4 regions of the Ensifer sp. M14 genome follow, and region 3 is predicted to be linked to each of the others. Evidence: riboswitches for the same ligand, from Rfam matches in the RefSeq annotation. Region 3 holds a riboswitch; each other region holds the start of a gene.
What was found. A riboswitch is a leader RNA that binds a small molecule or an ion and turns the genes downstream of it on or off. The one in region 3 is predicted to bind cobalamin.
Positions count from the first base shown of each region.

Region 1 (7,947 bases), on a different contig from region 3:
CAAACTATCGTTGCTGCCGTCAAGCCGCTTGCTCCGAATGAGCTGGACCGCCGAGCGAACCACGCTGTCCCCCATCACCAGGACGGTCACGGTGGCCCCGCTGACGATGTCAACCTGGGGCGGACGGTCCGCCCCGGCCGCGACGCGCCCCATGTCCTTGCCGATAAAGGAGTTGAGTGCGGCGACGACTTTCGCCTCGGGAATGCCGATCAAGACAATCGGTTCCTTGTGGTCGACCAGGCGAAGGCCGTGGATGACACCCTTGGGGTCAATGCCCACCAGGATATGGATTGGCTTTCCGGAGTAGCCTACTGAGCTTGTAAAATCCGAGTTCAAATATGCGTAGCCCAGTAGCGCCTCGCCTTTGTAAACAGGCGCAATCGGCGGTTCACCCTGAGCGGGACCAATCCTATCCGCCTCGGCGAACAATTCGTTGGCTGCGACCTTCTCGAGGTATGACGACAGTTGGGCAGTCGCACCTATCGCCGCTGGAGAGGATGCAATGGCGGTCGCGGCCAGGACGAGCGCCAGCACCAGAAATCGGTGGAGACCGCGATAGAAAGCTAATATCGGCACATCATTTATCCCGGTGGTCGTCTGCATCACTGCCCTATTTAGACAGTCTCAGAACCTCGCGGTTTGATCTTGATCAAACAATAAGCGGAAGACCTAGTGCAGCCTTAGACTTTGTCGACCCTGAAATGGGCAACCTTAAGAGGCGGAACAAGTGATGAACCAACAAAATGAGGAAGCCTGGGACCTCGAAACCCTGGATGACCTTCTGGCTGTGGCTCGGGCTATGGAACAGGATGCAATTGACGGATACATCGCTCTTGCCGCGCGAATGCGATCAGAGAACCAACCCGAACTGGCGCTGGTTTTTGACCGCCTCGTCGCGGAAGAGGAATCGCATCTTTCCAAGGTGAACCAATGGATTGGCGATCGACCAGTTGTCCAAGCGCACCCGGCAGAGGATCTTTTCGACGATGAGGGCGCAGGCGTCGTTTCGCCCGAATTGCTCAACTCATACCGTGCATTCTCGATGGCCGTTCGGAATGAAGAACGCGCGTTCGTATTCTGGACGTACGTCGCCGCGCATACACGATCGGCGGAAATTCAATCTGCCGCGGAACGGATGGCTCGCGAAGAGTTGGGCCACGTTTCGACGTTGCGCCGGGAGCGGCGGAAAGCGTTCCACGAAATGCGGAGGGAAGAGAATTACGGAGTTCGGAACACCCTTGACGCTCTGGAAAACCGTCTAGCAGGCTTCCTGGAAAAAACGGCGCTCGATTCCGACGACACGGGGATCCCGCAACTTGTTGCCCAGTCTCGCGCTCGCGCCCAAGAGCTGTCAACCGATCGACCTTTATCGACGCCACTGTTGTCGAGCCTTTCTCAGGCAGCGTTGGATAGCCCTCTTCCCTTGTGCGAGCTACTTCTCGACTGCTATTTGGATCTGGCTGAGCGTTCGACGGAAGACGATGTCCGCAAGCGTATGCAGATATTCGCGAGCGAGCTGGTCCACTTACTGCACAGTTTGCGGGGTCGAGGCGCAAGCTGAAGGATTTCGCCCCTTTTCTCCTCAACCCCATAGCTACACTATGTTAGCCCGTACTGTCGCAGTCAGATACCACATCAGGATGGAACTATCTCTGATTGCCGAAGTTTAGCGGTCACGGCGGAACGAGGCCGCCGGGTTCAAGTTGAGGAGATCTGACATGTTACGCGTTGTTAAGTTGGTATTGCCGGCCACGATGGCTGCAGCATTCGGTGTTTCGGCGTGGGCTGCGGACCACGAAGTAAAAATGCTCAATAAGGGGACGGGCGGCGCAATGGTTTTCGAGCCGATGCTTGTCAAAGCGGAGCCCGGGGATACAGTTTCGTTCGTTGTTGTAGACAAGGGCCACAATGCCGAAACGGTCAAGGATCTGATCCCGGAGGGCGCGGAACCGTTCAAGGGCAAGATCAACGAAGCAGTCAAGATGACGGTCAGGGCGCCAGGTGCCTACCTTATCAAATGCACCCCGCATTTCAGCATGGGTATGGTTTCCCTCATCGTTGTTGGCCCCGGCCCCAGCAATCTTGACAAAATAAAATCGGCGAAAATGCCGAAAAAAGCCAAGGAGCGGGTCGAAGCGGCTTTGGCTGGCCTATAGTCTTCACGATCAGTCATTCACACTCCGCTCATCCTAAAGAAACTCCGCGCGTGAGCGGAAATATAGACTAAACGAGAGGCTGCTCACACATCGGGTCGAAAGGCCTTGATCCTGGCAGGATCCGTTTCGACCCGGCCCGCGCCGATCAGATCGAGGCAGTAAGGCACCGCCGCGAAGATCGTGTCTAGGCTGAAACGAATAGAGCTCGGCCTGCCAGGTAGGTTAATAATCAGCGTTTTGCCCCGGGTGCCGGCCGTCTGGCGCGACAGGATTGCTGTCGGCGTCTGCTGGAGGCTGGCACTCCGAAGCTGCTCGCCAAATCCGGGCAGTTCCTTTGACAGAACCTCGCGCATCGCCTCAGGCGTCTGGTCTCGCGGAGCGGGACCGGTACCACCCGTGGTAAGGATGAGATCGGCTCCATTATTGTCACTGAGCGCAATCAGCGTGTCTCGTACGGACGCAAATCCGTCGGCGATCACGCGCCTCAAGATGGAACAGGGTGACGTAACCACCTCTGCAAGCCACCTCTCAATGGCTGGGCCGCTCAGGTCCTCGTAATCTCCATGGCTTGCGCGGTCTGATATGGTGACAATAGCAATCTTCATATTCACGCTCCAAGAACCAATACGTATCGGAGTTTTCGATGGCGTTCGGGTTTTTCGGGAAATGGCCTATAAGTCAAATCAATGCGTAGCGAACGAGTTCGCCGCGCATCGCTCCACACGGCGATTTCGTGCCGATCTCCATGCGGTCAGGTCTTTTCCGTTACAGACCTCCCTTGTGGATAGCCGAGAAAGCGGGACAGTCTTTGCGAAACCGCAAGGACCTACGTGACTGAAGCCTATATTGCCGAACGATAACAGAAGGGATCGGTTATCCGAGCGACTAGGTCGCGCATAATGGTTCGTAGCGGATGGATGGCACCCGCACTTCGAATCAACGCGTCGCGGGTTCGGGGATCGCCACCAAGGAGCTTGAGATGAACACACCGGCGAGTCCACTTAATGCGGCAGAGATCAGCCGTCTGGAGACCCTCCACCGCGATCTGCTCGCAATTTGTCTTCGGCTTGAAGAAGTTGCAGCAGACATCGAAACGAGCGCCAGCGAGCCCGTGGATCCCAATCTAGCGGAGGCGATCCCAGCCGTTCTTCGAGAGGCTCATAATATTGAGGAAAAGGTCCTCTTTCCCGATTTCAACCGTAACGCGGGCTCCGTGTTTGCCGCGCAGGCGATCGGAAGGCTGAAGGCCGACCATCGATGCGATTTGTTGACGGCAGAGGAAATCTCCCTCGTCTTGCGAGGGTTGGCTGATGGCCAATGCGATCTCCGGCCTGACAACATCGCCCGCCTGCTGCACGGCTTTCAGGAAGCGCTCCGCCGGCATATTCACGCTGAGAGCCTCTTGATGGAGACGCTGTTAGCTGCCAAAGCGGACGACCGGGAGGTTTTCCAGTAACGGGCGAAGCGAGGCGGGTGTCGAGTGCATTGAAACAAGCTCGCCGTGGTCTCGTGAGTCGGATCGAGTTTACCGTGGCGTTCGTCGTGCCAAAGAACCGTCGTCACGGTGGCGAAATCACGGTCCCATCGCCGCCAGTTTGTGCCAGAGCAAACACTAAGTCAGATAATGACGCCGCGGCTTCTAATACATCCCAGGCGGTCATTGGTACGGCAGTGCCCGCGTGGTAACAGAGATCACTTCATAGGTGCCCGGGCTGGTTTGGATCTGCACGGGAGAATCGGGAATGCAGTGCAAATCTGCAACGCGCCCAGCGCTGTGGTGGGGACTGGAAGGACGGATGCCACTGGCGATCGCTGGGAAGGTGTCCTTTCAGGGTGAACCTAAGTCAGAAGACCGGCCTGTGAAAGATGACCCGTCCGAAAGGACAGCGAGACGGGTCCGCATCCATTAAGGGGAAACAATTGACCATACAGATCTTTTGACCGCACAGCCTCTGCATTCGGCCGAGCGTGCGGGTTTATATCGAGCCATCTTCACAAGAAGGGATACCAGAGGCGAGTTCCTTCCGGATCCGGTTTCGGACGAGCAGTTAAGCCGTATCCTCCTCGCTGCGCATCACGCACCATCTGTCGGATTCATGCAACCTTGGAGTTTCATCAAAGCCCGCGAGGAAACCCGGTCGTTCACGGCTTGGAGGAAAGCGGCCAGGTCTGCTTGAAGCGGAGCAATCCGCCAGCTAGTCAATCAATGGACCGCGGTAATCCCGAACGTGCGGATGGTTGCTATAGCGGTTCGCCAGCAAGCGCCGTTCTGCCGGCTATTGACGAGGCCTTTGTTTTCGAAGTCCCATTGAAGCATTCCTCCGGCATGCTTCCTCTTGCGAACAATTCCGATACTTCAAGGCACGAGCCACCTGTCTGCCCCGGCTTTCCGCATGGATCCGGGCCGCCTGCGAACCATGTCGGCGTAAAGCAACATGGCGTATGGCAAGGGCAAAGACAAAGAGCTCATGAAGAGGATGGCCGATCTCGGCAGACTTGCCATGTCAGGCGAACTTGCAGATCTAAGGTCCAGAATTATCGTTGTTCTCGACAAGATGGCCGCCGCCATCTGGCCATCTGATATTCTCAGGCCAATGCCGTCTGGCAAAGACATCGACGCGGTGATGCTAAGGGTACAATCCGATGCGTCCAAGGACTGAACAGCGTCTGGGGTGAGAAAGCCAGGTTGATCGCAAAATCGGCGGTTCTCGAACAATGGAAACGCGGGCAGCGCAACCTGTTCGGCGCGTTCAGAAACATTGCCGTGTTCGGGGACATCGTGATGCAGGACGGCACGAAGGGCGTGGTCAATCTACCGGAGGAGTACTCGCGGACGTTGACGGCGCAAGATGTCAAGGAATTGGCAGACCTCGTCGGAAAGCTCGACTTCTTCTCGACACTCCAGCTCTTCCGCAACCTTGAAAGCGGCGACTGTGGGCTGCCAGCGCATCATGCCGATGTGTTGCGCGCCATGGCAAGAACGGTGCGGAACCGCTTCCAGCGACCCGTCTGGAAGGATGACGCCATCATCCAGCTGCACCTGGATTATCGCTGTCTGCGCGGCGGAAAGGCGGCGCTCGCCGATACGCTTGGAGCACTCGGCAGCGCTCTGGAAACTAAAGCTTCCACGACCATTGATTTGCCGTTGACCTCGGTGTCGCCGAGAGGAGGCGGCATCACGTTACCAATGCGGCTATCGCGTTCGATCAAAGCCAAGCATGTGAAGCATGGAAGCGATGACGTGCATGTCGCGTCATTGGTGCTCGAACTCGGCCCGGTGAAGGCGCAGGTGAAGATGATCGTGACGCGACCACCGACACTCCCCTCCGCTCAAGGGTGCCGGACGGTCGTGGCCGAGGACTTCGGGTTTATCAATACCTCCAGCATCGTCGTGTTGCGTAGCCGGTCGCCGATCGGTGTAGGCGCGCTGGCCCGCGTCGCCGGTCATAACGGCGGTGATGGCAAGAAGCTGACCAAAGAGCAGGCAAGAATGTTCCTGGAGACCCACGTTTCCGAGGATGACGTCGAAGTCCTGGATTACGTGCAGTTCGATGGCAGCGATTTCCTTGGGCGCATCGCCGCACAGGCGACGAAGATCGATGGACTTCGCTCCGAGATCGACCGTCTCTACAATCGTCTCGACCGCATCCGTGCCGAGCTCAATCGCGTAGCGGACGCCGAGGCGGCAGCACTCGTCCCCGAGATCGCAGCCATGCCGAGCCACCCTCGCTACATGGCAATGCATGGCCGGTTCTTCCGGCTGATGGCCGCAGTCGGATGGCTCAAGCAGGCACGTCTTGCCGTCTACCGAGCAGTGGCAGGACTGAAGAAATCCTGGTTCGGCCATGTGGCGCAGCGAAAGGCAGACCTTGCCGAGAAATACGGCGCGGTGGTGGTCACCGAAGACCTCGACATCGTTGCGGTGCCCACGGACGATCCCGCCTACAAGGGGCGGACGTTCAACAAGATGATCAACAACGGCGCGAAGGGGCAGTATATCCTTCGATCCGAGAACACGCTGAAATGGAGAGGCATTGCCTCGGTAAAAGTGCCGAGTTTCTACACCAGTAGCACGGACTGGAGAACCGGAACGGTCGACAAGGCGCAACGTCGTGGATTGGTGTTCAAGGCGGAATTCGACGGCCGCTTATGGGATGCCGACCTGCATGCGGCGGAAATGATCGGGCGCTACCTGTTCCTCAGGCCCAAATCAGAGAGCGAACCTGCGGCACTTGCCGCCTAGTGACAAACGCATTCCTCCTGCCGAAGGCCGTGGCCATCGGTGGACGGGAAGCCCGGCCCTTCCGGGAGTGTTCACCATAACTCGGGACATAGATACGCGCGGGCAAGTCCATGAAGCGTTCCTGAAAGCACGTGCAGAAGCGGAACTCGTGTTCCCCGATCCACTCCGAAGCACGTATCGAGCCCTAAAACTCGAAGGGATAATGGAGGCACCTGTCAACATCTGTATCGACTGCGACCGCGACCGGGCAGGCCCTGCTGTGATCGGACGCACGCACATTCGGGCGATGGATCTCTACAGCACCGCGTGCGCCGTCCAGAACCTGTGGCTCGCCGCCCGCGCCGAAGGACTGGGCGTTGGATGGGTGAGCATTTTCGACAACGGGACGGTCCAGCGCATTCTGAAAATTCCGAAGCGTATTGTGCCGATTGCCTATCTCTGCGTCGGACAGGTCAAAGGCTATCACGAGCGTCCCGAGTTGGAAAAGGCCAGCTGGCGCGAGCGTCTTCCGATTGGATCCCTCGTGCATTTCGAGGAATGGGGCCGCCAGGATACTCGACAGGACCTTATCAGCCAGCTCGAGCGCGACGAGCGTGATGTTCGCGAGCATCTGTGGCCGTGAACCATCCGTAGCTCCGGGCTTCAAAAAGCGTTGCGGAGAACGTCCGCAACGCTACACTCCCAACGGGGCCGCCCCGTTTTTTAAGGTTCTTTAGCGTGCGTTTAAACGCATTTGCTTCTGTGGAGAGATTTGCAAGGGATATGCTCGTTGACAGCACAGTGTTGCCGGCATGTTGTGCTCCTCAGGCCTAGTTAATTGGCTGAACTCACCGCGCACCGGCCTGCCGTGTTCTGCAAATAAGGTCGAACGTCACTTCCCGCTTTGCCGCAAACCGCGGCTGGTGCGCTAAAGACCGGTCTGGGCACAGGACGGCGCATCGCCTGAACAAAGACCATCATGAAGAGAGCCCACGCGGCCATCCAGCAGATGGCCGCGGCAACAACGGGTTCGAAATACGCGTCACGCATCCCGTCGCCGAAAACACGCAGCAAGGCGGAGACAGATAGAAGCGAGAACGCGCAGGCCGTGGGCCTGCTGAGGATCAGCCTCTCGCCGTCGCGTACCGAGGCCGACCGCATCATGAAGGCGGCGATCATCGTTCCCATCGCTCCCATCGTCATTGCATGCAGGGCGGCGATCGATGGAAACTGAGCGGGAACAATAACGGCAAGACCGTTCAGGATGAGTGCCGCCGGCATCCAGGCGAAGGCGATATGCAGGATAAACAGTGCCGGATACCGCACGGCCTTGACGCTTTGCCAACTCGCCATTTGCAACAACAACACAGCGCCTGAAAGCATCAACAGGTAGCCGGATATGTTTTGGCTGGCGCCTCGAAGACAAATGGCGGCCAGAATACCCAGGATCGCCAGGTACGAAAATGCCGGCCGATCGCGAAAGCGGGTCTGTGTCCCCGTCCGGACCAGCCAATGCCGCGTGAAGGCAGGCACGGCGCGTCCACCAATCACGATAATCAACAGGCTATA
Region 1 is NZ_QJNR01000007.1:388,253-396,199, reverse strand. It holds gene BLJAPNOD_RS23545 (NosR/NirI family protein) at 1-603, opposite strand, end outside; gene BLJAPNOD_RS23540 (ferritin family protein) at 731-1,561, shown strand; gene BLJAPNOD_RS23535 (pseudoazurin) at 1,719-2,156, shown strand; gene mog (molybdopterin adenylyltransferase) at 2,240-2,761, opposite strand; gene BLJAPNOD_RS23525 (hemerythrin domain-containing protein) at 3,136-3,612, shown strand; cobalamin riboswitch at 3,841-4,032, shown strand; partial or broken gene BLJAPNOD_RS23520 (nitroreductase family protein) at 4,076-4,291, shown strand; gene BLJAPNOD_RS23515 (hypothetical protein) at 4,592-4,816, shown strand; gene BLJAPNOD_RS23510 (hypothetical protein) at 4,843-6,399, shown strand; gene bluB (5,6-dimethylbenzimidazole synthase) at 6,467-7,021, shown strand; gene BLJAPNOD_RS23500 (NnrS family protein) at 7,213-7,947, opposite strand, start outside.
Region 1: another riboswitch for cobalamin. It lies ahead of BLJAPNOD_RS23520 (nitroreductase family protein); the one in region 3 lies ahead of cobU (bifunctional adenosylcobinamide kinase/adenosylcobinamide-phosphate guanylyltransferase).

Region 2 (7,947 bases), on a different contig from region 3:
AGCTCGCAGCTTGCACCGGAGCGCTTGATCGCATCACGATCCGTGCTCGAAGACGGGTGCAGGTCGTAGTAGCTGGAATCGTCGGAGAGGATCGAGCCGATGCCGACGATCGCGACCTTCGCTTCCCGGGCGCGTTTGAAGACGTCCGCCACCGAGCGCATATTGATCAGCATGGCGCGCTCGGCCGCACTGTCGGCAAAGAGCGGCGCGTGGATCTGATAGGATCTGCCGCCGAGCCTGTCGGCCATCAGCGTCGAGACGTGGTTGACATCGGTATAGTGCTTGCCCTGCACGCAGCCGGTCGCCGGGATCACCTCGACATCGAGGCGCCGTGACGGATGCAGGCCTGCAACGACGGCACTGACGCCCTTGCCGCCGGTAATGCAGATGGTGTCGCCGTCGGCGATCTCCTCCATTAACAGCCGGGCCGCGGCCTCGCCCACCGCCTGCAGCGCCGTCTGCTGGTTATCCGAGACGGTCGGGACCACGACGGCACGGCTGATGCCGCCGAGCGCCAGCAATTGCTCTTCCATGTCGACGAGCGGCTCGATCGGCGACTTGATCTTGATTTCGACGAGGCCGAGCTGGCGTCCGCGCTTGATCAGACGGTTGACAGTCGGCTGGGAAATGCCGAGCCGCTCGGCAATCTGCGACTGGGTCAGACCTTCCAGGAAGTGTAACACCAGAGCCTGGTGCATCTGCCGGGCGACGACGAGCTCCTCGCGAGCGCTGGAGATGATGTTCTGATTGGAATTGGCAATCGGCATGGTCAGACGGCCTTCCGCTTATGCAGGAAATGATCGATCGAAACGGCGGCGAGCAGAATGCAGCCCTTGATCATATCCTGCCAATAGACGGAGACGTCGAGCAGGATCAGCGAACTGGTGACGACCGACAAGAGGGCCATGCCGAGAATGGCGCCGAGGATCGTACCCGATCCGCCGTTGAGCGAGGCCCCGCCGATCACGGCCGCTGCAATGATGTTGAGCTCCATGCCGACGCCGAAGGTGGGCGTGGCGGCACCGAAGCGCGACATGTAGATGACACCGGCGACACCGGCGAGCGTGGAGCAGAGCACCGTCACCCAGAACTTCACCTGCTTGGTCTTGATGCCGGAATAGAGCGCCGCCTTCTCGTTGCTGCCGGTGTAGAACACCTTGCGAAAGGCGGTCGCCCGGCGGAGCAGAAAGTCGAACAGGACGACGACCGCGACAAAGATCAGGATGACATATGGGATGCCATTGAAGGTGCCCTGACCGACGGCCTTGAACGATGGCGGCAGGGTGAACAGCGACAGCGGCGTGCCCTTGGTAATGACGAGGCAAAGGCCGCGCACGATCACCATTGCCGCAAGCGACGTGATGAAATGGTTGAGCCCGACCACGGTGACGAAGAAGCCCATGATGGCGCCGATGAGGCTGCTTGCCAGGATCCCGAAGAGCGAGGCCGTCCAGGGATCGACGCCGGCAAGGAACAGCGATCCCGCCAGTACCATGGCAAAGCAGACGACCGATCCGACAGCAAGGTCGATGCCGCCGACGATCAGGAGGATCGTCATGCCGACGACGACGATGCCTTCGACCGAGAAGCTCATGAGCATCGCGCGCATGTTGCCGAAGGTGAGGAAGTGTGGTGAGGCGAAGCTCATGATGATGCCAAGCGCGAGAATGATGGCGATCAGCCCTGCCTCGCGCATCGTGCCGATCCGCCGCCAGGCCGGAACCCGCACCTGCGTTGCAACCACCGTATCGACTGCCATTTCCGCCTCCCCATTCACTCTGCTTGTCTCAGGCAACATGCTCGGCCGCCCTGCTTTTTTGTTGGTCGCTGTGCGGCCCGACCCCGGATGCAAGCCGGATCACCGCCTCTTCCGTCATCTCGGCCTCGCCGAGTTCGCCGGCAATGCCGCCTTCGCGAACGACCAGAACCCGGTCGCACAAGCCCAGAAGCTCGGGCAGTTCCGACGAGATGACGACGATGCCGATGCCCGAGCGCGCGAGATCGCGCAGCAGCCGATGGATTTCTGATTTCGCACCGACGTCGATGCCGCGTGTCGGCTCGTCCATGAGAATGACTTTGGGCCGCACCGCAAGCTGCTTGGCGATCGCCACCTTCTGCTGGTTGCCGCCCGAGAGCGACGACACCGGCATGGCGATGCCGCCCATGCGCACGCCGAGCCGCCGGGTGAAATCACGGGCGAGGTCCGCTTCCGCCTTCGCATTCATCAAGCCGAGCGGCCCGGTCAGCGTCTTCAGATCCAGCACCGAAATGTTCTGGGCGATCGACATGTCGACGAACACGCCGGAGCCCTTGCGATCCTCCGAGAGGTAGACGATGCCGGCATCGACGGCGTTTCTGTAGTTGCCGATCGTCTGTTTCTTGCCGTGCAGCAGCACGTCGCCGCGCACTTTCCGGCGCAGGCCGCAGATGGCTTCCGCGATCTCGGTGCGGCCGGAGCCGATCAGACCGCCGATCCCGAGGATTTCGCCTTTGCGCAGTTCAAACCCGACATCGTCAATGCGCTCGCCGTCGCCAAGACCGCGAACCGACAGGATGACGTCGTCGGACTGTTCGCGGGGTGTCTGCTTCGGCGGGTAGAGTTGCGTGATCTCGCGGCCGACCATGCGTCGCACGACATCGTCCGGAGTTACATCGGCGACACGCTCGGTCGAGACATGGCGGCCGTCGCGAAAGACGGTGACGCGGTCGCACAGGCTGAAGATCTCGGCCATGCGGTGGCTGATATAGATGATGGAAATGCCCGCGGCCTTCAGGTCGCGGATGATGCCGAAAAGCGCCTGCGCCTCCGCCTCCGTCAGCGCCGCCGTCGGCTCGTCGAGGATCAGCACCCGGCAATCGAGCGTCAGCGCCTTGGCGATCTCGACCAGCTGCTGGCTGGAAATAGAAAGGTCGGCGACCTTGCGGCGCACGTCGATCGGCGCCAGCCGGTTCATCACGGCCTGCGCATCGCGGGCAAGCGACGCATAGTTCATCAGCGGCGAGCGCCGCCGGTTGGTCGCGGCCATGAACATGTTTTCCGCCACCGTTGCATCCGGGCAGAGCGCGATCTCCTGGTGGACGAGGCCGATGCCGAGCGACTGGGCTGCAGCCGGCGAGGCGATCCTCGTCGGCGTGCCGTCGACGAGGATTTCACCCTCGTTCGGCTGCAGCACGCCGGCGATGATGTTCATGAGCGTGGATTTTCCGGCGCCGTTCTCGCCGCAAAGCGCATGGATCTCGCCCTTTTCCAGGTTGAAATCCACATTGGTCAGCGCCTTCACAGCCCCGAAGTGCTTGGTGACGTTGCGGACCTGAAGGACCGGCTGCGATGTCATCGCCTTCTCCACTCTTATGCGTTCGACGGGCTATCCGGGTATCCGGATAGCCATGTCAAAAGTCCCTTACTCGTCAATGCCCTTGGTGCCGCGGCGCTTCAGGTACTTGTCCCAGTAGAAGTCGTCCGCATTGGCGGCGGTGACGATGGAGAGACCATTGTCGACGAACGGAATGCTCATCGGGTTGAAGCCGGAACGCTTGGCGTCATTCATCGGATCGATGAGTTCCGGGTGCTTGGCGAGCCACAGCAGCATGAAGCCCATATAGCCCTGCATGCCCTGGTTCGGGTTGATCGAGCCGAAGACTTCGCCGGCCTTGATCATATCGAGGATGTTGGCGTTGACGTCGGCGCACATGACGAGAACCTTGCCGCCGCTTTCCTTGCTCGCCTGTGCGGCACCGATCGCGGAGTTCGCTTCCGGCATGAACACAGCGCCGAGGTTCGGGTTGGCCTGGATCAGGCTCATCAGGCCCTGATAGGCCTTGTTCGGATCCTGGTTGGACGCGGCGCGGCCGACGAGTTTCATGTCGGGCCACTTTTCAGCCATGCGGCCGACAAAGGCCGTGATGCGCTTGTCATGGTTGTCCTGGCCGGGGTTTTCCAGAACGGCATATTCGCCCTTGCCACCCATCTTCTCGGCGATCGCATCGGCAGCATAAACGCCTTCGCGGTTGTTGTCCGAAGTGATGAACGAGATGCGCTTGGAGAGCGGCGAGTCTGCCGCAAACGTGACGACCGCCGTGCCCTGATCGATGGCGCGGTTGATCGGCTCGATGAACGGATCCGAGTTCATCGGATGAACGAGAATGCCGGCCGGGTTCTGCGCCAGCGCCTGATCGAACGTGGCGATCTGCTTGTTGACGTCATATTCCGGGGTGCCGGTATATTCGGTCTCGCAGCCGAACTGCTGACCGGCCTGCTTGAACATTTCATAGACCGGGAACCAGTATTCGACGCCCGAAACCATGACGTTCATGACATATTTTTCGCCGGGTGCGCAGCGAAACGGGTTAGCCGTCTCCGCGCTGGCGGCGCCAGCCAGAAACGTCGTTGCAATGACCGCCAGTGCGGTCGTGCTCAAAAAAGTGCGCAAGCGTCCTCCTCGAGGCCGAAGCCCCTCCCAAAAACCAATCGTGCCGTCAGAAATGACCGCTGATGTGTGAGTTTGCCGGAACTCCTCCTCGACTTCCGACTGTCACGATTAAAACGACGACCAGGGCTTCTGTCAATATAATTCATGCCATGAATAATAATTCATGGCGACCTGTATATTGCCACCGCCTGTCGGCCTCACTCGCCCATCGCCATCGCCAACTGTGCGTTCGACGCAGCGGCTTCGGCGATGATCCACTCGCGGAACGCCTGGATCTTCTTCTGCCGCCGGTGGCTCTGCGGATAAACCAGCCAATAGGCGCGACCGTCCCTGACCACGTGATTGAACGGACGGATGAGTTTTCCGCTGCGAAGCTCCTCGATCAGAAAGGTCGAGACGGCCATGGCAATGCCGTGGTCGAGCAATGTCGTCGCCACGTCCATTGCCTGGACGTCGAAGATCAGCTCGGTGCCGTTGCTGGCCGGCGGCTCCACGCCGGTTTCGACCATCCAGCGCCGCCACCAGCTGGCGTTGCCGAACCGCCTTACCTTCAGAACGTCGGCGGGATGCTTGAGCTGATGCTTTTCAAGAAACGTCGGCGTGCAGACCGGCAGGTATTCGATCGGGAAAAGCGGAAACACATCGTGGCCCGGCCAGTCGCCGTTGCCGCTGCGTACCACCAGATCGATCGCGTCGCGCTTGAAGTCGATCAGCTCGGTCGACATGTGCACGCGAATGCTGATGTTGGGATGCGCCGCCTGGAACGAGGCGAGCCGCGAGCCGAGCCAGCTTGAGACGACCGTCGGAAGCACGGAGATGTGCAGGTGATGCTCGGTCTTGTCGGCAATCTCGGAAAAGGCCGTGCCCAGGAGATCGATGGCCTCCGTTACCTTCGGCGCGAGCTGACGGCCGGCGGCGGTCAACCGCACTTCCCGCGGCAGACGAACAAAGAGCGCCGTTCCAGTACGGTCCTCGAGCAGCCGGATCTGATAGCTGACGGCCGCTTGCGTCATTCCAAGCTCCTGCGCCGCGCGGGTGAAGCTCAGGTGCCGGGCGGCTGCCTCGAAGGCGCGCACCGCGCTCATGGGGGGAATCTTGCTCATACGCTGAGATAAGCATTCTTTATGCCAGCATGCGAGAAACCGCTTTGCGCGAAACCCTGAAAATCCTCAATTTTCTCGCGAACACATCACCGCAAAAATGAAGGGGTTAGCAATGCCGAGCGCACTGCGATCGATCATCCGCCATGTCTGGACCTTGGCCAGGAGAGCCGCCGACACCACGACAACGGTCGATACATTCAGCGAATTCCAGTTGAGGGACATCGGCCTGACGCGAGACAATGACGGAATCCGGGCACGCGCCGGCGACATCGCCGTCCCATGGCAGCGGGTCGCGGATCCCAATCCTGGAGACGCCCCGTCGCTGCAGGTAACGGAGAATTCAATCGCGTCCGTGCAGACAACGTCTCATGACGCTGTACCGCGGACCGTCGCTACAAGACCCCTCTGCCCGCCGAGGAACGAGAATAAAGACATAAACATTTCTTTATGCGATTGACCTGCCTGTCTTTGCAGGGCATTGTCAAAGCATCGTGGTTCTGCGGCTCGTCTCACGGCGGGCCGGAGCTAAGAGGGAATTCGGTGCGGCGCCGCAAGGCGCTCATGCCGGAGCTGCCCCCGCAACTGTAAGCGGCGAGCGGCCGTCCAATGATGTCACTGAGGAGACGCCTCGGGAAGACGGGACGGTTCGTGTTGACCCGCAAGCCAGGAGACCTGCCGCGATCGATAACGTCCACGGGCGGGGTGTCCGATGTGCCGCCTTGACGAGCGAGCCTGCCTCGGTCGTGGATGCGTCGCGTTCCAGCCTTGCCCACAACCTTCGGGGTAAGGAAATGACCATCAAGACAGCCAATCTCGGCTTTCCACGTATCGGCAGCCACCGTGAACTGAAGTTCGCGCTGGAGCGCTATTGGGCCGGCAAGATCGAAAGACAGGACCTGCTCGCCGTCGCCGCCAGGCTTCGGGCAGAAAACTGGGCCGCGCAAAATGCGCGGGGAATCCAGATCATTCCGTCCAACGACTTCTCGCTCTACGACCAGGTTCTCGACACATCCGTGCTCGTCGGCGCGGTGCCGCCGGCCTATGGCTGGAAAGGCGGCCCGGTCGATCTCGACACCTATTTCGCCATGGCGCGCGGCTCAACAACCGCGACCTGCGCTTCCGGCTGCGCCCATGGCGGACCTGACGGCGGCAATCAGGCGCTGGAGATGACCAAGTGGTTCGACACCAACTACCACTACATGGTTCCAGAATTCGCGGAGGACCAGCGCTTCGAGTTGACGCGCAATGCGCCGCTTGACGCCTTCCTCGAGGCCAAGGCGCTTGGGCATGTTACCCGTCCTGTTCTCCTCGGTCCCGTCACGTTCCTGAAGTTCGGCAAGGCACTTGCCGGCGGGTTCGACACGATCGAGCTGATCGAGCGGCTGTTGCCTGTTTATGTGAAGCTCTTGACCGAGCTTGCGATCGCCGGTGTCGAATGGGTGCAGATAGACGAGCCCTGCCTGGTGCTCGATCTCGACGAGCGGGAACGCCGGGCGCTGGCGCTCACCTACAGGACGTTTGCTGCGGAAACCCCGCAGCTGAAGATCATGCTTGCGACCTATTTCGGCGCGATCGGCGACAACCTGCCGACAGCGCTTTCGCTGCCGGTTGCCGGGCTGCATCTCGATCTCGTGCGGGCGCCGCAACAATTGGAAGTGCTGCTTCAGACGGCACCGGCGCAGCTCGTGCTGTCGCTTGGGGTCGTCGATGGCCGCAACGTCTGGCGGACAGACCTTGCCGGGCTCTTCCGCCGGCTGCAGCCGCTGATCGAGGCGCATGGCCGCGACCGCATCGAGCTTGCCCCCTCCTGCTCGCTGCTGCATGTGCCAATCGACCTCCATCTCGAACGGGGGCTCGATCCCGAGCTTTTCTCCTGGCTTGCCTTCGCCCTGCAGAAACTGGACGAACTCAGCCTGCTTGCCCGCGCCTTCGAGCCCGGCCTTGCCAATCCCGAGCAGGTCTTTGCAAAATCGACCGCAGCCGCCGCGGCGCGGCTGACCTCGCTCAAGGTGCACGACCCGCTGGTTGCCGGACGCCTGAAGACCCTGACGGCAGCCGACAGTCGCCGCAAATCGGGCTTTGCGACCCGCCGGCACCTGCAGGAAGACAGGCTGGCCCTGCCGCTCTTCCCGACAACGACCATCGGCTCCTTCCCGCAGACATCAGAAGTGCGTCAGGCACGGTCGCTGCATGCCAAGGGCGAGCTCAGCTATGTCGACTACCTCGCCTATCTGCGCCAGGAGACGGAGAAGGCCGTGCGCTGGCAGGAGGAGATCGGCATCGAGGTGCTGGTGCACGGCGAGTTCGAGCGCAACGACATGGTGCAGTATTTCGGCGAACAGCTTTCCGGCTACGCCTTCACCCAGAGCGGCTGGGTCCAGAGCTACGGCTCGCGCTACGTGCGCCCGCCGATC
Region 2 is NZ_QJNR01000014.1:232,954-240,900, reverse strand. It holds gene BLJAPNOD_RS29745 (sugar-binding transcriptional regulator) at 1-767, opposite strand, end outside; gene BLJAPNOD_RS29740 (ABC transporter permease) at 770-1,759, opposite strand; gene BLJAPNOD_RS29735 (sugar ABC transporter ATP-binding protein) at 1,788-3,335, opposite strand; gene BLJAPNOD_RS29730 (substrate-binding domain-containing protein) at 3,402-4,430, opposite strand; gene BLJAPNOD_RS29725 (LysR substrate-binding domain-containing protein) at 4,628-5,515, opposite strand; cobalamin riboswitch at 6,009-6,228, shown strand; gene metE (5-methyltetrahydropteroyltriglutamate--homocysteine S-methyltransferase) at 6,325-7,947, shown strand, end outside.
Region 2: another riboswitch for cobalamin. It lies ahead of metE (5-methyltetrahydropteroyltriglutamate--homocysteine S-methyltransferase); the one in region 3 lies ahead of cobU (bifunctional adenosylcobinamide kinase/adenosylcobinamide-phosphate guanylyltransferase).

Region 3 (7,947 bases):
AAGCCCCCCGGGGTTTCGCAGCACGATCCCGCATAGGTTCGTTGTCTTCAGCCACAGGAAGCAAACCTCGTCGCTGTCGAATTTGACCTCGACGTCGGCCATGCGACCGGCTCCGATGGATGCCCAGTCTCCCGTCAGAGTGGCCATGCCCCCGGTTGAAATCACAGCCTCGTGTTCCTCGCCAGAATCCAGCATGCGTCCATGCAGCCGATGCCCCAGGAGGAGCGAACGGGCTTCGTCGGCTTGCAGCCTGTTTGCGGCGATGAAGTCGGTGTTCATCAAGGTCTCGGGTAGGCCCGCCAGCCGCAGCCCCCGGTAGAAACGCTCGCTGTCCTCCTGCCTTGCCAGGTCCAGGGGTGGGCTGGTCGCGATGCTGGCCGCAGTGCCGCCGCGTGCGAGGCGAAGCGCGTTGAAACGGGTGATGGCCGCCTGCGCCTCCACGCGGCGACCGAGGTGCCCGGAAGCGGCGGCAAGAAGAAGGAACGAGCCGTCATCCTGCGGATTGAGTTCGATGCTGCGCTTTGTTGCTGCCGCTGCCGCCTCGAAATCCTCCAGGCTGAAGTGCGTCAGTCCAAGGACGTAAATGAAGAAGGACGGGGAGTGCGGATCGAGGCGCATGGCCGTGCGGATATAGGGCAGGGCCTCCGCCGGGCGGCCGACGGAGGTAAGGACGAAGGCCGTCAGCGCGTAGCTCCAGCTATCGCCGGGTTCGAGCGCGATCGCTTCCTTGAGTTGGGTTAGCGCGTCGGCATGCTGCCAGTCCGCTTCGGAAAGGAGAGCGGCCGCCTGGTAGGCCAGCGCTGTTTTGTGTTTCTGCGCGGTGCGCAGATATTGCGTCGCCCTGGCTCTCGCTTCGGTCCGCGAGATGCCCAGCTGATAATGCCAGCGCCACATGCAGATGCGCGCGTAGACCATGGCGGCGGCGGCATAAGCGCGCCCATAGGCAGGATCGAGCGCAATCGCCTGCTCGAAGAAAGGCACTGCCTTTGCAAAATCCTCGGGGGTCGTGCGTCGGTGATGCTCCCAGCCGCGCAGGAACGCATCGAAAGCTGCCGGCACCATCGTTTCCTTGCGCCCCAAGGCCATCTGCTCGTCAGGGTTCAGCCGAAGCGCAAGCGCATCGGCAATGCCGCGCATCACGTTGTCCTGCAGCGCAAAGACATCGGAAAGCGAGCCGTCGAACGTTCCGGCCCAAACGTGGCCGCCATCGAGAGAATCGATCAGCTGGGCATTGATCCGCAGCTGCTCTCCGGCCCGCTGCACACTGCCTTCGAGGACGTATCTGACCCCGAGTTCCTTGGACACCTGCCCGGGTGTCACTGGCTTGTTCTTGTAGGTGAAGGTCGAGTTGCGCGCGATAACGAACAAGCCGGATACCTGGGCCAGTTCGGTGACGAGGCCGTCGGTCATGCCATCGGCGAAATACTCCTGCCTGGGATCGTCGCTCACATTGGCAAACGGAAGCACTGCTATCGACGGTTTGTCCGGCACGGTCAGGTTCGATGGCTGGACCTGGGCCGTTTCCGCAGGCGGTTCCCACGGCTGCCACCAGACGACACCACTGGCTGCGCCGAGCACGACAGCAGATGCAACAAGTGCCGCCCAGCGCCTCGTGCTGTGCGCTGCGACCTTTGCGCCGCCGGCGCGAGTTTCGTTCAGCTCCAGACTGTAAGCCCGCACCGGCCTTTCGATATGCTTCAGGCGTTGTTCGCCGAGAAAGACGAAACGGACATCGAGGTGCTTTTCGACCTGGTCGTAGGCGGTGCCGGAGATGACGATCCCACCCGGTTCGGCGATGCTCTGCAGGCGCTCGGCAATGATGACGCCATCGCCCTGAATGTCGTCGCCGTCAACGATGACATCGCCAAGATTGATGCCGATGCGGAATTCCAGTCGACCCTCATCGGATCCTCGGCTTTCGGATTTCGCGCGCTGGACCTCCACCGCACAACGGACCGCCTCGACGACACTCACGAACTCGACCAGCAACCCATCGCCCATGGTCTTGATCAACCGCCCACGGTGCGCAGCGATCCTTTGTTCGAACAGGTTGTGCAGATCGGCCTGAAAGCGGGCACACGTACCCTCCTCGTCGGCCTGGGTGAGCAGTCCATAGCCGGAAACGTCGGCAATCATCACGGCGGCGAGCCTGCGTTCCATTTGCCTTCCGGATAACCGAACCCTCTTTTTGGGCTAGTTTATCGCATTATCTGCAATCGCTAAAATGAAGTTCGCCGCCGTGGTGCATCGCTTGTGCTCTGTGACGAGAACTGGCGGCCTGCGGTACTCCGCGCCCGGCAAATCGTCGCGCGGCGCAATTCGGCCGGGGAGGTGTCGCACGCGTCGATTGACTTTGCACTGCCCGCTTCCTAATCATCGGACGTTGGATGGTTTCCCCGGATCGTGGCGATGCGGGGGAATAATTGGGAATGTGACGGGTGGACCCAAATCGGGCATCCTTATCGCAGCCGACCCCGCGACTGTAGAACGGTCAGGGTTCGCCATCGGGCTGAAGGACGGCCGGCTTTGGATCGCATGGTGCGATCGCAGGCGGTTTGGAACTCAGCCGGAAAAGCCACTGGCGTGGCTTCGTGATCAGCCGGGTTGGACGCCTCTTCTTCTACGAATCGTCCGCCTTTCACGAAACCGCCCACAGCGCCGCGCGTCGGAGACGCGCAAAGGTTCGCTGTGGCACCGGAAAGCGCCGGGAAGGTGAGGCGGGCCGTTCGGGCCCTGGCATCGCGTTTCGCGTTATCGCGCGAGGCAATGCCGTGGGTCCGTGACGCCGTGAGCCAGGAGACCTGCCGTCCGACAGGGGCATTCCGCCCGACGGGAAGCCCGCTTCCCACGCCATCACGGAGGTTGTCTTGGCTCATCGATCGTTTTCCGAACGCGCCTCTGGCGCGGTGAAATCCTGTTGCCGCTCGAACTTGCGACCAGGCGCGTGAGGCGGCAACGCACATGACCATTCCCCATGCCGGCCCTGTTCTGGTCCTCGGCGGCGCCCGTTCCGGCAAGTCCAGCTTTTCCGAAAGGCTCGTCGAAGCCTCGGGGCTCGGCATGCACTATGTCGCCACCGGGCGCGCCTGGGACGACGAGATGCGCGAGCGCATCGACCATCACCGGCAGAGGCGTGGCGAAGGCTGGACGACGCATGAAGAGCCGCTCGATCTCGTTTCGCTGCTGACACGCATCGACGACGAACAGCGCGTGGTCCTCGTCGACTGCCTGACCCTGTGGGTCACCAACCTGATGATGGAAGGACGCGACATGGCGGCGGAGTTTTCTGCCCTTGCCGCGTTTCTGCCTGAGGCCCAGGCGCGCCTCATCCTTGTTTCCAACGAAGTCGGCCTCGGCATCGTGCCCGAGAACCGCATGGCTCGCGATTTCCGCGATCATGCCGGCCGGCTTCACCAGATCGTTGCGGAGAAATCCGCGGAAGTTTACTTTGTCGCGGCCGGATTGCCGCTGAAAATGAAGGGTTGATCCATGACCACTGCCAGAGCCAACCAGGGCAAGATCCCGGCGACCGTCATCACCGGCTTCCTCGGTGCCGGCAAGACGACGATGATCCGCAACCTGTTGCAGAACGCCGACGGCAAGCGCATTGCGCTTATTATCAACGAGTTCGGCGATCTCGGCGTCGACGGCGACGTCCTGAAGGGCTGCGGTGCGGAAGCCTGCTCGGAAGACGACATCATCGAGCTCACCAACGGCTGCATCTGCTGCACGGTTGCCGATGATTTCATCCCGACGATGACCAAGCTGCTCGAGCGCGAAAACCGTCCCGATCACATCATCATAGAAACCTCGGGTCTCGCCTTGCCGCAGCCGCTGATCGCCGCCTTCAACTGGCCGGATATCCGCAGCGAAGTGACCGTCGACGGCGTCGTCACCGTGGTTGACAGCGCCGCCGTTGCCGCCGGTCGTTTTGCCGACGACCACGACAAGGTCGATGCACTGCGGGTCGAGGACGACAATCTCGACCACGAAAGCCCGATCGAGGAACTGTTCGAGGACCAGTTGACCGCTGCCGACCTGATCGTTCTCAACAAGACCGACCTGATCGACGCGTCGGGCCTGAAGGCCGTGCGCGAAGAGGTCGCTTCGCGCACCAGCCGCAAGCCGACGATGATCGAAGCCAAGAACGGCGAAGTGGCTGCCGCCATCCTGCTCGGTCTCGGCGTCGGCACGGAAAGCGATATCGCCAACCGCAAGTCGCACCACGAGATGGAGCATGAGGCCGGCGAGGAGCACTCTCACGACGAGTTCGATAGCTTCGTCGTCGAGCTCGGCGCGATTGCCGATCCGGCCGCCTTCGTCGATCGCCTCAAGGGCGTGATCGCAGAGCATGACGTGCTGCGCCTCAAGGGCTTTGCCGACGTGCCCGGCAAGCCGATGCGTCTGTTGATCCAGGCTGTCGGCGCCCGCATCGACCAGTACTACGACCGTGCCTGGGCGGCCGGCGAAAAGCGCGGCACGCGCCTCGTCGTCATCGGCCTGCACGACATGGACGAAGCTGCGGTGCGCGCTGCCATCACCGCGCTCGTCTAACTCCTTGAAGCAACGCACTTCCGGGAAAGCGTTTTCCTGGAAGTGCTTGAACGGACAGAACAATGCATCTGCTTCTCGCCCAGAAAGGAACGATCGCCGACGGCAACGAAGCGATCGATCTGGGGCAAACGCCGGCCGACGTGCTTTTCCTGTCTGCCGCCGACACCGAGCTTTCCTCGATCGCTGCGGCCCATGGCCGCCGCAACGAGGGATCAAGCCTGCGTATCGCCAGCCTGATGAACCTGATGCATCCAATGTCGGTCGACACTTACGTCGAGCGCACCGCACGGCATGCCAAGCTCATCGTGGTCCGGCCGCTCGGTGGCGCCAGCTATTTCCGCTATGTGCTGGAAGCCTTGCATGCCGCCGCCGTCACCCATCGCTTCCAGATCGCGGTGCTGCCCGGCGACGACAAGCCGGATCCGGGCCTCGAGCCATTTTCGACGGTCGCAGCCGACGACCGGCAGCGCCTTTGGGCCTATTTCACCGAGGGCGGCGCCGACAATGCCGGATTGTTCCTCGATTATGCCGAGGCGCTGATCTCGGGCGCGGAAAAGCCGCAGCCGGCAAAACCACTTCTGAAGGCCGGCATCTGGTGGCCAGGCGCGGGCGTCATCGGCGTCAGCGAATGGTCGACACGTGTCCAAGATCGGATGGACGCGGGGGAGGGATTCGAACCCCCGACAGTCGCGATCTGCTTCTATCGCGCCCTGGTCCAGAGCGGCGAGACCCGGCCGGTCGAAGCACTGATCGAGGCGCTTGCCACTGAGGGCATGCGCGTGCTGCCGTTGTTCGTCTCCAGTCTGAAGGATGCGGTTTCGGTCGGCACGCTGCAATCGATATTTGCCGAGGCTGCCCCCGACGTGGTGATGAACGCCACCGGCTTTGCCGTCTCGTCTCCCGGCGCCGACCGGCAGCCGACCGTGTTGGAATCGACGGGCGCGCCGGTGCTGCAGGTGATCTTTTCCGGATCGTCCCGAGCGCAATGGCAGGCCTCGCCGCAGGGGCTGATGGCGCGCGATCTCGCCATGAATGTCGCTCTGCCCGAAGTCGATGGCCGTATCCTGGCACGTGCTGTCTCCTTCAAGGCGGCGTCGATCTACGACCCCAAAGTGGAAGCCAATAACGTGGGGCATGAGCCGCTTGCCGACCGCGTACGGTTTGCCGCACGGCTCGCCGTCAACTGGGCGAAGCTGCGCCGCGCCAGGCCGGCCGAACGCCGCATCGCCATCATCATGGCCAACTACCCCAACCGCGACGGCAGGCTCGGCAACGGCGTCGGGCTCGATACGCCGGCGGGCACTGTGGAGGTGCTGCGCGCCATGGCGGGGGAAGGCTATCCTGTTGCCGGTGTGCCCGCAGATGGTGACGCACTGATCCGCTATCTCATGGCCGGGCCGACCAATGCGGCGAGCCGCGACCGTGACATCCGCGAACTCATTTCGCTAAGTGATTACAAGGCATTCTTCGATTCGTTTCCGAAACAGATTCAGGATGAAGTGACCGGCCGCTGGGGCGCACCGGAAACCGATCCGTTCTTCCTCGACGGCGCCTTCGCGCTGCCGCTTGCCCGCTTCGGCGAGGTCGTCGTCGGCATCCAGCCGGCACGTGGTTACAACATCGATCCGAAGGAAAGCTACCATTCGCCGGACCTCGTGCCGCCGCATGGCTATCTCGCCTTCTACGCCTTCCTGCGCAACCAGTTCGGGGCGCAGGCGATCGTCCATATGGGTAAGCACGGCAATCTCGAATGGCTGCCCGGCAAGGCCCTGGCGCTGTCGGAGACCTGTTATCCCGAGGCGATCTTCGGGCCGCTGCCGCATATCTATCCCTTCATCGTCAACGATCCCGGCGAGGGCACGCAGGCCAAGCGCCGCACCAGCGCCGTCATCATCGACCACCTGACGCCGCCCTTGACGCGGGCCGAATCCTACGGACCGCTCAAGGATCTCGAGGCTCTGGTCGATGAATATTACGACGCCGCCGGCGGGGATCCGCGGCGGCTCAGGCTCTTGAGCCGGCAGATCCTCGACCTCGTGCGCGACATCGGCCTCGACCTCGACGCCGGCATCGACAAGGGCGACAGCGACGACAAGGCGCTGGAGAAGCTCGACGCCTATCTCTGCGACCTCAAGGAGATGCAGATCCGCGACGGCCTGCACATTTTTGGCGTGGCGCCGGAGGGGCGGCTTCTGACCGACCTGACGGTGGCGCTGGCGCGGGTGCCGCGCGGGCTCGGCGAAGGTGCCGACCAGAGCCTTCAGCGCGCGATCACCGCCGACGCAGGGCTCGGCTTCGATCCGCTCGATTGCGTGATGTCCGATCCCTGGACCGGTTTACGGCCGGATATCCTTGCCGAGGTTTCCGATCAACCTTGGCGCACTGCCGGCGATACGGTCGAGCGCATCGAGCTGCTCGCGGCGGCGTTCGTTTGCGGCGAGACGCCGGCACCCGAGGGCTGGTCCGCCACCTGCGCCGTGCTTGGCGAGGTCGAGACGCGGCTGAAACCGTCGATCGTCAATTCCGGCGCCGCCGAGATGGCCGGTTTTCTCACCGGCCTCGATGGCCGCTTCGTCGCACCCGGACCATCCGGCGCGCCGACCCGCGGCCGTCCCGATGTGCTGCCGACCGGCCGCAATTTTTACTCCGTCGACAGCCGCTCGGTGCCGACGCCGGCGGCTTACGAACTCGGCAAGAAATCCGCCGAATTGTTGATTCGCCGCTACCTGCAGGATCACGGTGACTGGCCATCTTCCTTCGGACTCACGGCCTGGGGCACGGCCAACATGCGAACGGGTGGAGACGATATCGCCCAGGCTCTGGCGTTGATTGGTGCCAAGCCCACCTGGGACACGATCTCGCGCCGGGTGATGGGCTACGAAATCATACCGCTGGCGATGCTCGGCCGTCCGCGCGTCGACGTGACGCTTCGCATTTCCGGCTTCTTCCGGGATGCCTTCCCGGACCAGATCGCACTGTTCGACAAGGCGATTCGCGCCGTCGGGGCGCTCGAAGAAGACGATGCCGACAACATGATCGCCGCGCGCATGCGCGCCGAGACGCAGCGGCTGGAGGCATCCGGTATAGAGGCGGCGGAAGCGGCGCGCCGCGCCTCCTATCGCGTCTTCGGGGCGAAGCCGGGAGCCTACGGCGCCGGCCTGCAGGCGCTGATCGACGAGAAGGGCTGGGACAGAAAAGCCGATCTCGCCGATGCCTATCTCACCTGGGGCTCCTATGCCTATGGCGCCGGCGAGGAGGGCAAGGCCGAGCGCGACCTCTTCGAGGAGCGGCTGCGCACCATCGAGGCTGTCGTCCAGAACCAGGACAACCGTGAGCACGACCTGCTCGACAGCGACGACTATTATCAGTTCGAAGGCGGCATGAGCCTTGCCG
Region 3 is NZ_QJNR01000004.1:2,577,371-2,585,317, forward strand. It holds gene BLJAPNOD_RS12420 (adenylate/guanylate cyclase domain-containing protein) at 1-2,160, opposite strand, end outside; cobalamin riboswitch at 2,372-2,824, shown strand; gene cobU (bifunctional adenosylcobinamide kinase/adenosylcobinamide-phosphate guanylyltransferase) at 2,962-3,486, shown strand; gene cobW (cobalamin biosynthesis protein CobW) at 3,490-4,554, shown strand; gene cobN (cobaltochelatase subunit CobN) at 4,617-7,947, shown strand, end outside.

Region 4 (7,947 bases), on a different contig from region 3:
GGCATCGCCGTGATCCAGATCGACGAACCGGCGCTGCGCGAGGGGCTGCCACTGAGACAGGCCGATCGAAAGGCCTATCTCGACTGGGCGGTCGAGTGCTTCCGCATCAGCGCCTCCGGTGTCGGCGACGAAACCCAGATCCACACCCACATGTGCTACTCGGAGTTCAACGACATCATGGCGGCGATCGCTGCGATGGATGCCGATGTCATCTCCATCGAGACCTCGCGCTCGAAGATGGAACTGCTCAGCGCCTTTACCGATCAGGCCTATCCGAACGAGATCGGCCCCGGCGTTTACGACATCCACTCGCCGCGCGTGCCGACGGTCGATGAGATGGTCCATCTGATCGAGAGGGCGACGGACGGGCTGACACCGGCGCAGATTTGGGTCAATCCGGATTGCGGCCTGAAAACGAGGCGCTGGGAGGAAGTGCGCCCGGCCCTCGTCAACATGGTGCAGGCGGCACAGGCGCTGCGGCAATCCTTTGCTGCCGGCCGGCGAGAGGCCGTGAACGTATGACGGACGATAGCAATGTCGAAATGGCGCCGGGGGAAACCCCGGCGCCTGCCACCCTGATCGACATCGTTTTTCCCGGCGATGCCAATCACCATGGCACGCTCTTTGGCGGAGCCGGTCTGGCGCTGATGGACCGGATCGCCTTCATCGTCGCCACGCGTCACGGCCGCGTTCCCTTCGTCACCGCGTCCTGCGATCGCGTCGACTTCCGCGCCCCTGCTCGTATCGGCCACGTCATCAGCTTCAGCGGTCGCCGGGTCCGGGTCGGGCGGCGCTCGATGGTGGTCGAAGTCGACATGGTCGCCGAGGATCTGATTGCCGGTACCCGCGATCTTTGCACCCGCGGCCAGTTCACCATGGTGGCAATGCCCGAAGGCAAGGACGCCGAATGGTCGTTGCCCTCTCTCGACAGCGCCACGATCGGTCCGACAAAGGACGACGCCGTGCGCATGGTCGATATCGTCTTTCCCGACCAAGCCAACAGCTTCGGGGCCATGTTCGGCGGCGACGCGCTGGCGCAGATGACCAAGGCGGCCTTTGTCGCGGCCACGCGGGCAAGCCGCAAGACGACGGTTCTCGCCTCCTGCCAGCGCATCGATTTCAAGCACCGCATCACCGTTGGCTCGATCATCGAGCTTGTCGCCCGGATCGTGAAAACAGGGCGAAGCTCGACGACGGTCGAGGTCGAATTGTGGTCCGAAGACCTGATGGGCGGGAAACGGACGCTGACTGCCCGTGGCGCGTTCATCATGGTGGCTGTCGACCGGGACAATCGTCCGGTTCCCGCTTTCGCAGCCTGACGATTTCAACCGAGGGAGCCGTCGCGACGGCCCCTCATCCACAGGCATTGCCGGAAGCGCGCGTTTACTCCCCGTTATCCACACCCGGAAAAATATTGTCGGCTCCCAGCGACCGCGGCAGCACCAGACCTATTGACGAGATTTCACACCCATATACTATATCTAGTGTTCGAGGTTCTTCCGATTCGCAAGGATTGGGAGCGAAGATGGGAATACGGTGCGCTTTAGCGATTTTGCTTGGCTAAGCCGTGGCTGCCCCCGCAACTGTAAACGGCGAGCGACTGTCCAGCATTCGGCCACTGAAGCATGATGCTTCGGGAAGGTCCGGACAGAAGCACCGACCCGTGAGCCAGGAGACCTGCCTCGATCAATAAACGTCCACGGGCGGGGTGTCCGGAGGGGTCAGAGTGTAATTGAGGCGGGATGAACCCTGCCTGATTGTCTCGACGTATCCCCGGAAGCGCCGTCTTCAACTTCGGGGTGAAGTCATGTCCGCGTCATCGAATTCCTATCACTCGCCAATGAAGAGGCGCGGGAACCCGCGCACCTGACGAAGACGTGCGCTCGGTCGTTTCGATCAGAGCAAGCCGTCATCCTGCCAGCCCTGCCCTTTCGCCGGAGCGCGTTCGCGCGCCCGCATGCCTTTTCATGCCCAGATCCAGCCGACCCAACGAGGAAGAAATGAACGTCACCGTCTACAGCAAGCCCGCCTGCGTCCAATGCACCGCCACCTACCGCGCACTCGACCGCAAGGGCGTCAACTATGAGGTGATCGACATCTCGATCGACGAGGACGCGCTCCAGACGGTCAAGGGCCTCGGCTACTTGCAGCTTCCCGTCGTCGTTGCCGGTCCTGAACATTGGGCGGGCTTCCGCCCCGACAAGATCAGCGCGCTGTCCTAAAGCCAAGGTGCCGGGCGATGGGCCTGATCGTCTATTTTTCCACCCGCTCGGAAAACACCCATCGCTTCGTCGGTAAGCTCGGCCTGCGCGCCATCCGCATCCCCGTCAGCGCAGCCGACGGGCCGCTTGAGATCAAGGAACCCTATGTGCTCGTCGTGCCGACCTATTGCGGCGACGACGGCCGGGGCGCCGTGCCCAAACAGGTGATCCGTTTCTTGAACGATGCGGACAACCGCTCCCACATCCGCGGCGTGATTGCCGCGGGCAACAGCAATTTCGGCGCGACCTACGGGATCGCCGGCGACGTGATCTCCGCCAAGTGCCAGGTGCCCTATCTCTACCGGTTCGAGCTCCTGGGAACCGACGAGGACGTCGCCAATGTCAAAAACGGGATGGAACGATTTTGGACGTCTCAACACTCGAACGCCCCTTGAAGGCGACGGAAGCGGCGCTCGATTACCACGCGCTGAACGCGATGCTGAACCTCTATGACGAGGACGGCCGGATACAGCTCGACAAGGACCGGCTGGCCGCCAAGCAGTACTTCCTGCAGCACGTCAACCAGAACACCGTGTTCTTCCATAACCTGCGCGAGAAGCTCGATTACCTCGTGGTCGAAGGCTACTACGAGCAGGAGGTTCTCGACCAGTATTCGTTCAATTTTGTGCGCGACCTGTTCGATCACGCCTATGACAAGAAGTTCCGTTTCCCGACCTTCCTTGGCGCTTTCAAATATTACACCAGCTACACGCTGAAGACCTTCGACGGGAAGCGCTACCTGGAGCGCTACGAGGACCGGGTGTGCATGGTGGCGCTGACGCTTTCGCGCGGCGACGAGGCGCTGGCGCGCGACATGGTCGACGAGATCATCTCCGGCCGCTTCCAGCCGGCAACGCCGACCTTCCTCAACGCCGGCAAGAAGCAGCGCGGCGAACTCGTCTCCTGCTTTCTGCTGAGGGTCGAGGACAATATGGAGAGCATCGCGCGCGGCATCAACTCGGCGCTGCAGCTGTCGAAACGTGGCGGCGGCGTAGCCCTGTCGCTCACCAACATCCGCGAAGCCGGCGCGCCTATCAAGCAGATCGAAAACCAGTCATCGGGCATCATTCCCGTGATGAAGCTCCTGGAGGATTCGTTCTCCTACGCCAACCAGCTCGGCGCGCGCCAGGGCGCAGGCGCGGTCTACCTCAACGCCCACCACCCCGACATCATGCGTTTCCTCGATACCAAGCGCGAGAACGCCGACGAGAAGATCCGCATCAAGACTCTGTCGCTCGGCGTCGTCGTTCCAGACATCACCTTCGAGCTCGCCAAGAACAACGAGGACATGTACCTTTTCTCGCCCTATGACGTGGAGCGCGTCTACGGCGTTGCCTTCACCGATATCTCGGTCACGGAAAAATACCGGGAAATGGTCGCCGACAGCCGGATCCGCAAAAAGAAGATCAAGGCGCGCGAGTTCTTCCAGGTGCTGGCCGAAATCCAGTTCGAGTCGGGTTATCCCTACATCATGTTCGAAGACACGGTGAACCGCGCCAACCCGATCGCCGGCCGCATCACCATGAGCAACCTTTGCTCGGAAATCCTGCAGGTCAGCGAAGCCAGCGAATATAACGACGACCTGTCCTACAAGCACATGGGCAAGGACATTTCCTGCAACCTCGGCTCGCTGAATATCGCCGCGGCGATGGACAGCACCGATTTCGGCAAGACGATCGAAACATCGATCCGGGCGCTGACGGCGGTGTCGGACATGAGCCACATCTCTTCGGTTCCCTCCGTCGAAAAAGGCAACGACGACAGCCACGCGATCGGCCTTGGCCAGATGAACCTGCACGGCTATCTCGCCCGCGAACGGGTCTATTACGGCTCGGACGAAGGCATCGATTTCACCAACATCTACTTCTACACCGTGACCTACCACGCCATCCGCGCCTCGAACCGGATCGCCGTCGAACGCGGAACGAGCTTCAAGGGCTTCGAGAACTCGAAATACGCCTCCGGCGACTATTTTGACAAATACACCGAGCAGGAATGGAAGCCGGCGACGGAGCGCGTGCGCGAACTGTTCGAAACCGCAGGGATCGATATCCCGACGCAGGAAGACTGGCTGGAACTCAAGAAGGCCGTGATGACCTCGGGCCTTTATAACCAGAACCTGCAGGCCGTGCCGCCGACCGGGTCGATCTCCTACATCAACCACTCGACTTCCTCGATCCACCCGATCGTCTCGAAGATCGAGATCCGCAAGGAAGGCAAGATCGGCCGCGTCTATTACCCGGCCGCCTTCATGACCAACGACAATCTCGACTACTATCAGGACGCCTACGAGATCGGGCCGGAGAAGATCATCGACACCTACGCGGCAGCGACGCAGCATGTCGACCAGGGCCTGTCATTGACGCTGTTCTTCAAGGATACGGCCACGACCCGCGACATCAACCGCGCGCAGATCCATGCCTGGAAGAAGGGCATCAAGACGATTTACTACATCCGCCTTCGTCAGATGGCGCTGTCCGGCACGGAAGTGCAGGGCTGCGTCTCCTGCGCACTGTGATACCCCGGGGAACACGATGAACATCCAAGTGAAGACCAAGACACCCAAGGGTTCGCAGGCCGTGCGCGCCATCAACTGGAACCGTATCGAGGACGACAAGGACCTCGAGGTCTGGAACCGGCTCACCGGCAATTTCTGGCTGCCGGAAAAGGTGCCGCTCTCCAACGACATTCCCTCCTGGTCAGCACTTCGGCCGGAGGAGCAGCAGCTGACGATCCGGGTGTTCACCGGCCTGACCCTGCTCGATACGATCCAGACGAGCATCGGTGCGCCGACACTGATGGCGGATTCGATCACGCCGCATGAGGAAGCTGTCTATTCCAACATCTCCTTCATGGAAGCGGTGCATGCCCGCTCCTATTCCTCGATCTTTTCGACGCTCTGCTCGACGCCTGATGTCGACGATGCCTATCGCTGGTCTGAGGAGAACGAACACCTCCAGAAGAAGTCGGCGCTCATTCTCGAGCACTATCGCAGCTCGGACCCGCTGAAACGCAAGATCGCCAGCGTCTTCCTCGAGAGCTTCCTGTTCTACTCCGGCTTCTATCTGCCAATGTACTGGTCGAGCCGCGCCAAGCTCACCAATACCGCCGACATGATCCGCCTCATCATCCGCGACGAAGCGGTGCACGGCTACTACATCGGCTACAAGTTCCAGAAGGGGCTGGAGCGGTTGAGCGAGGAGCGCCGGCAGGAGATCAAGGATTTCGCCTTCGACCTGCTGCTCGAACTCTACGACAATGAGGCGAAATATACGGAATCGCTTTACGACAGCGTCGGGCTCACCGAGGACGTGAAAAAGTTCCTGCACTACAACGCCAACAAGGCGCTGATGAACCTCGGCTATGAAGCGCTGTTCCCGGCGGATGCCTGCAAGGTCAATCCGGCGATCCTGTCGGCCTTGTCGCCGAACGCCGACGAGAACCACGACTTCTTCTCCGGCTCCGGCTCGTCCTATGTCATCGGCAAGGCGGTCGCGACCGAGGACGAGGATTGGGATTTCTGAGCCCGAACGCGCCTTACATCATCGCTGCATTTTCCCGTGGACCGAAGTGGTCGGAGGCTGAAAGCCTGCAGCGGGTTGAACGTGCTGCCGGCTCACTGCCGGCCGCACCATTGACTGCCGGCCCGCCTTCGAGTAAAGGGCGCGCCAATCCGTATTGCCGCGGCTGCTGAACCCAAGGCAACGGAGAATCTAGCAATGTCCAACCAATATAACCCTATCGTCCGGAACGATATCGTTTCCGGGCATGCGATCAGGTCCGTCGTCGCGATCGACGAACCTGAGCACCAACGCGCGCGCGCACTCGGCGATCTCACTTCCGCCCTTCCATCCCCGGAAGCGCTGGCGATCCATGGTGCCGTCGCCGGACGCATCATCACGACCCCGGACTTCCACCCGGGAAAACCGGTTCCGGTCGGACTTGTCGCCGACATCGAGAATGCCGTCATTCCGCACCTGATCGGCAACGATATCGGCTGCGGCATGCGCATGATTGTGCTCGACGGCATCCGGGAGGACGAACTTGTGCCTGATCTGGAGGGGCAGCTGCGGCATGTGTTCTTCCAGGGAGGGCGCGACATCGCGCTGACCGGCAGGGATCGCCATGCCGCCCTCAGGGACGGCGTGCCGGGCCTGCTCGAGAGCCTGGCCGGCAAGCGGCAGGGCCTGCTTGCGCGGCTCGACCTGGCATCCGCCTGGGCGGATGTCGCGTCCACATCCGACGATGGTTGCTTCCGCTCTGATGCCATCGATCCTGATTTCACCGACTATGCGGCACCCGATGACCGGCACCGGCATGATGCTATTCTCGGCACCATCGGCGGCGGCAATCACTTCGTCGAGTTCGGCGTGGTCGAGCGCATCGTCGACGGCGGTTTTGCCCGCATCGCCGGACTGAAACCGCAGAGCGTGGTGATCGTCGTGCATTCCGGGTCGCTCGACTTCGGCCAGCGGATCGGGACGGCGGTGCGTGAGCGGGCACGTCAAAACGGTGCGGTGGCGGTTGACGACCGGATCGTCTCCGAGGCCCGTCACGCCAGCCATTACCGGCGATACATGAACGGCCATGCCAATGCCGCGAATGCCGCCTTCGTCAATCGCTTCCTGATCGGCCTGGCGGCGGTGGAAGCGCTCGCGCGAACGATCGGCCGGCCGGTCGCACACCGGCTGGTCTACGACGCGCCGCACAACACCGTGTGGCAGACCGGCAATACCGTTCGCCATCGCAAGGGTGCTTGCCCTGCGCGCGGCCCCGGCAGGATCAGGGGTTCGCCCTACGAATGGTCGGGCGAACCGGTGATCCTGCCGGGTTCGATGGGCGATGGCACCTGGTTGTTGCGTGGATTGGGCGCCACGGAAGGCTTGGAATCGTCGGCCCATGGCGCCGGTCGACGGCTCTCGCGCCAGGAGGCACGCGGAGCGAAAACGACGCTCGCCGGCCTGCGCGTCGTCGGCCCGGTCGACACCGCGAGCGCGGCGATCCGCGGCCGGCCCGATATCCTCGCCGAGCTTCAGGGCCGGCTGAAGGAGGAAGCCCCGGCCGCCTACCGGCCGATCGACCAGGTCGTCGATCCGATGGTGGCGACCGGACTGGTCGCCCCTGTCGCCCGCATCAGACCGGTGCTGACCGTCAAGGGATAGGTCAGCCCGAAGCAGAAACGCCGGGAAAGCACATCCGCTTCCCGGCGTTACATACTGTATTCTCCGGCTTCACCACCTTCCTCAGCCGGCACCACTGGTGCCAGAGCGGGCGAGCGCAAAGCTCCGGTCCGCAAAGGTTGTGCTGCGACATTGCCCGCCCGCTACCCGGTGATCTGGAAGCCCTGAACCGGGTCGGGCACGGCGACCGGTTCGGTCTCGACGCTGACGACGGAGGCGGCCGCTGGCCCCATCCACAACCGCTCGACCATGTTTGAAAGCGCCCTGTCCGTGCCGACAATCATCGCCGCCACCGATCCGTCACGCTCGTTGCGCACCCATCCGGTCACGCCCAGGCGTTCGGCTTCTCGGCGGGTCCAGATACGGAAGCTGACGCCCTGCACCCTTCCACTGACACGGACCAACATCGCCTTGCGCTCTTTGACCATGATCGCACCTGATTCCGTCCCAGAAGAGGAACTGGAGCGAAGACGGCAAAAGGCAAGGCAGCCGCGTGTGACGCGCGA
Region 4 is NZ_QJNR01000014.1:224,797-232,743, reverse strand. It holds gene metE (5-methyltetrahydropteroyltriglutamate--homocysteine S-methyltransferase) at 1-522, shown strand, start outside; gene BLJAPNOD_RS29710 (acyl-CoA thioesterase) at 519-1,319, shown strand; cobalamin riboswitch at 1,475-1,700, shown strand; gene nrdH (glutaredoxin-like protein NrdH) at 2,001-2,222, shown strand; gene nrdI (class Ib ribonucleoside-diphosphate reductase assembly flavoprotein NrdI) at 2,240-2,656, shown strand; gene nrdE (class 1b ribonucleoside-diphosphate reductase subunit alpha) at 2,626-4,779, shown strand; gene nrdF (class 1b ribonucleoside-diphosphate reductase subunit beta) at 4,796-5,785, shown strand; gene BLJAPNOD_RS29685 (RtcB family protein) at 5,981-7,423, shown strand; gene BLJAPNOD_RS29680 (acylphosphatase) at 7,585-7,869, opposite strand.
Region 4: another riboswitch for cobalamin. It lies ahead of nrdH (glutaredoxin-like protein NrdH); the one in region 3 lies ahead of cobU (bifunctional adenosylcobinamide kinase/adenosylcobinamide-phosphate guanylyltransferase).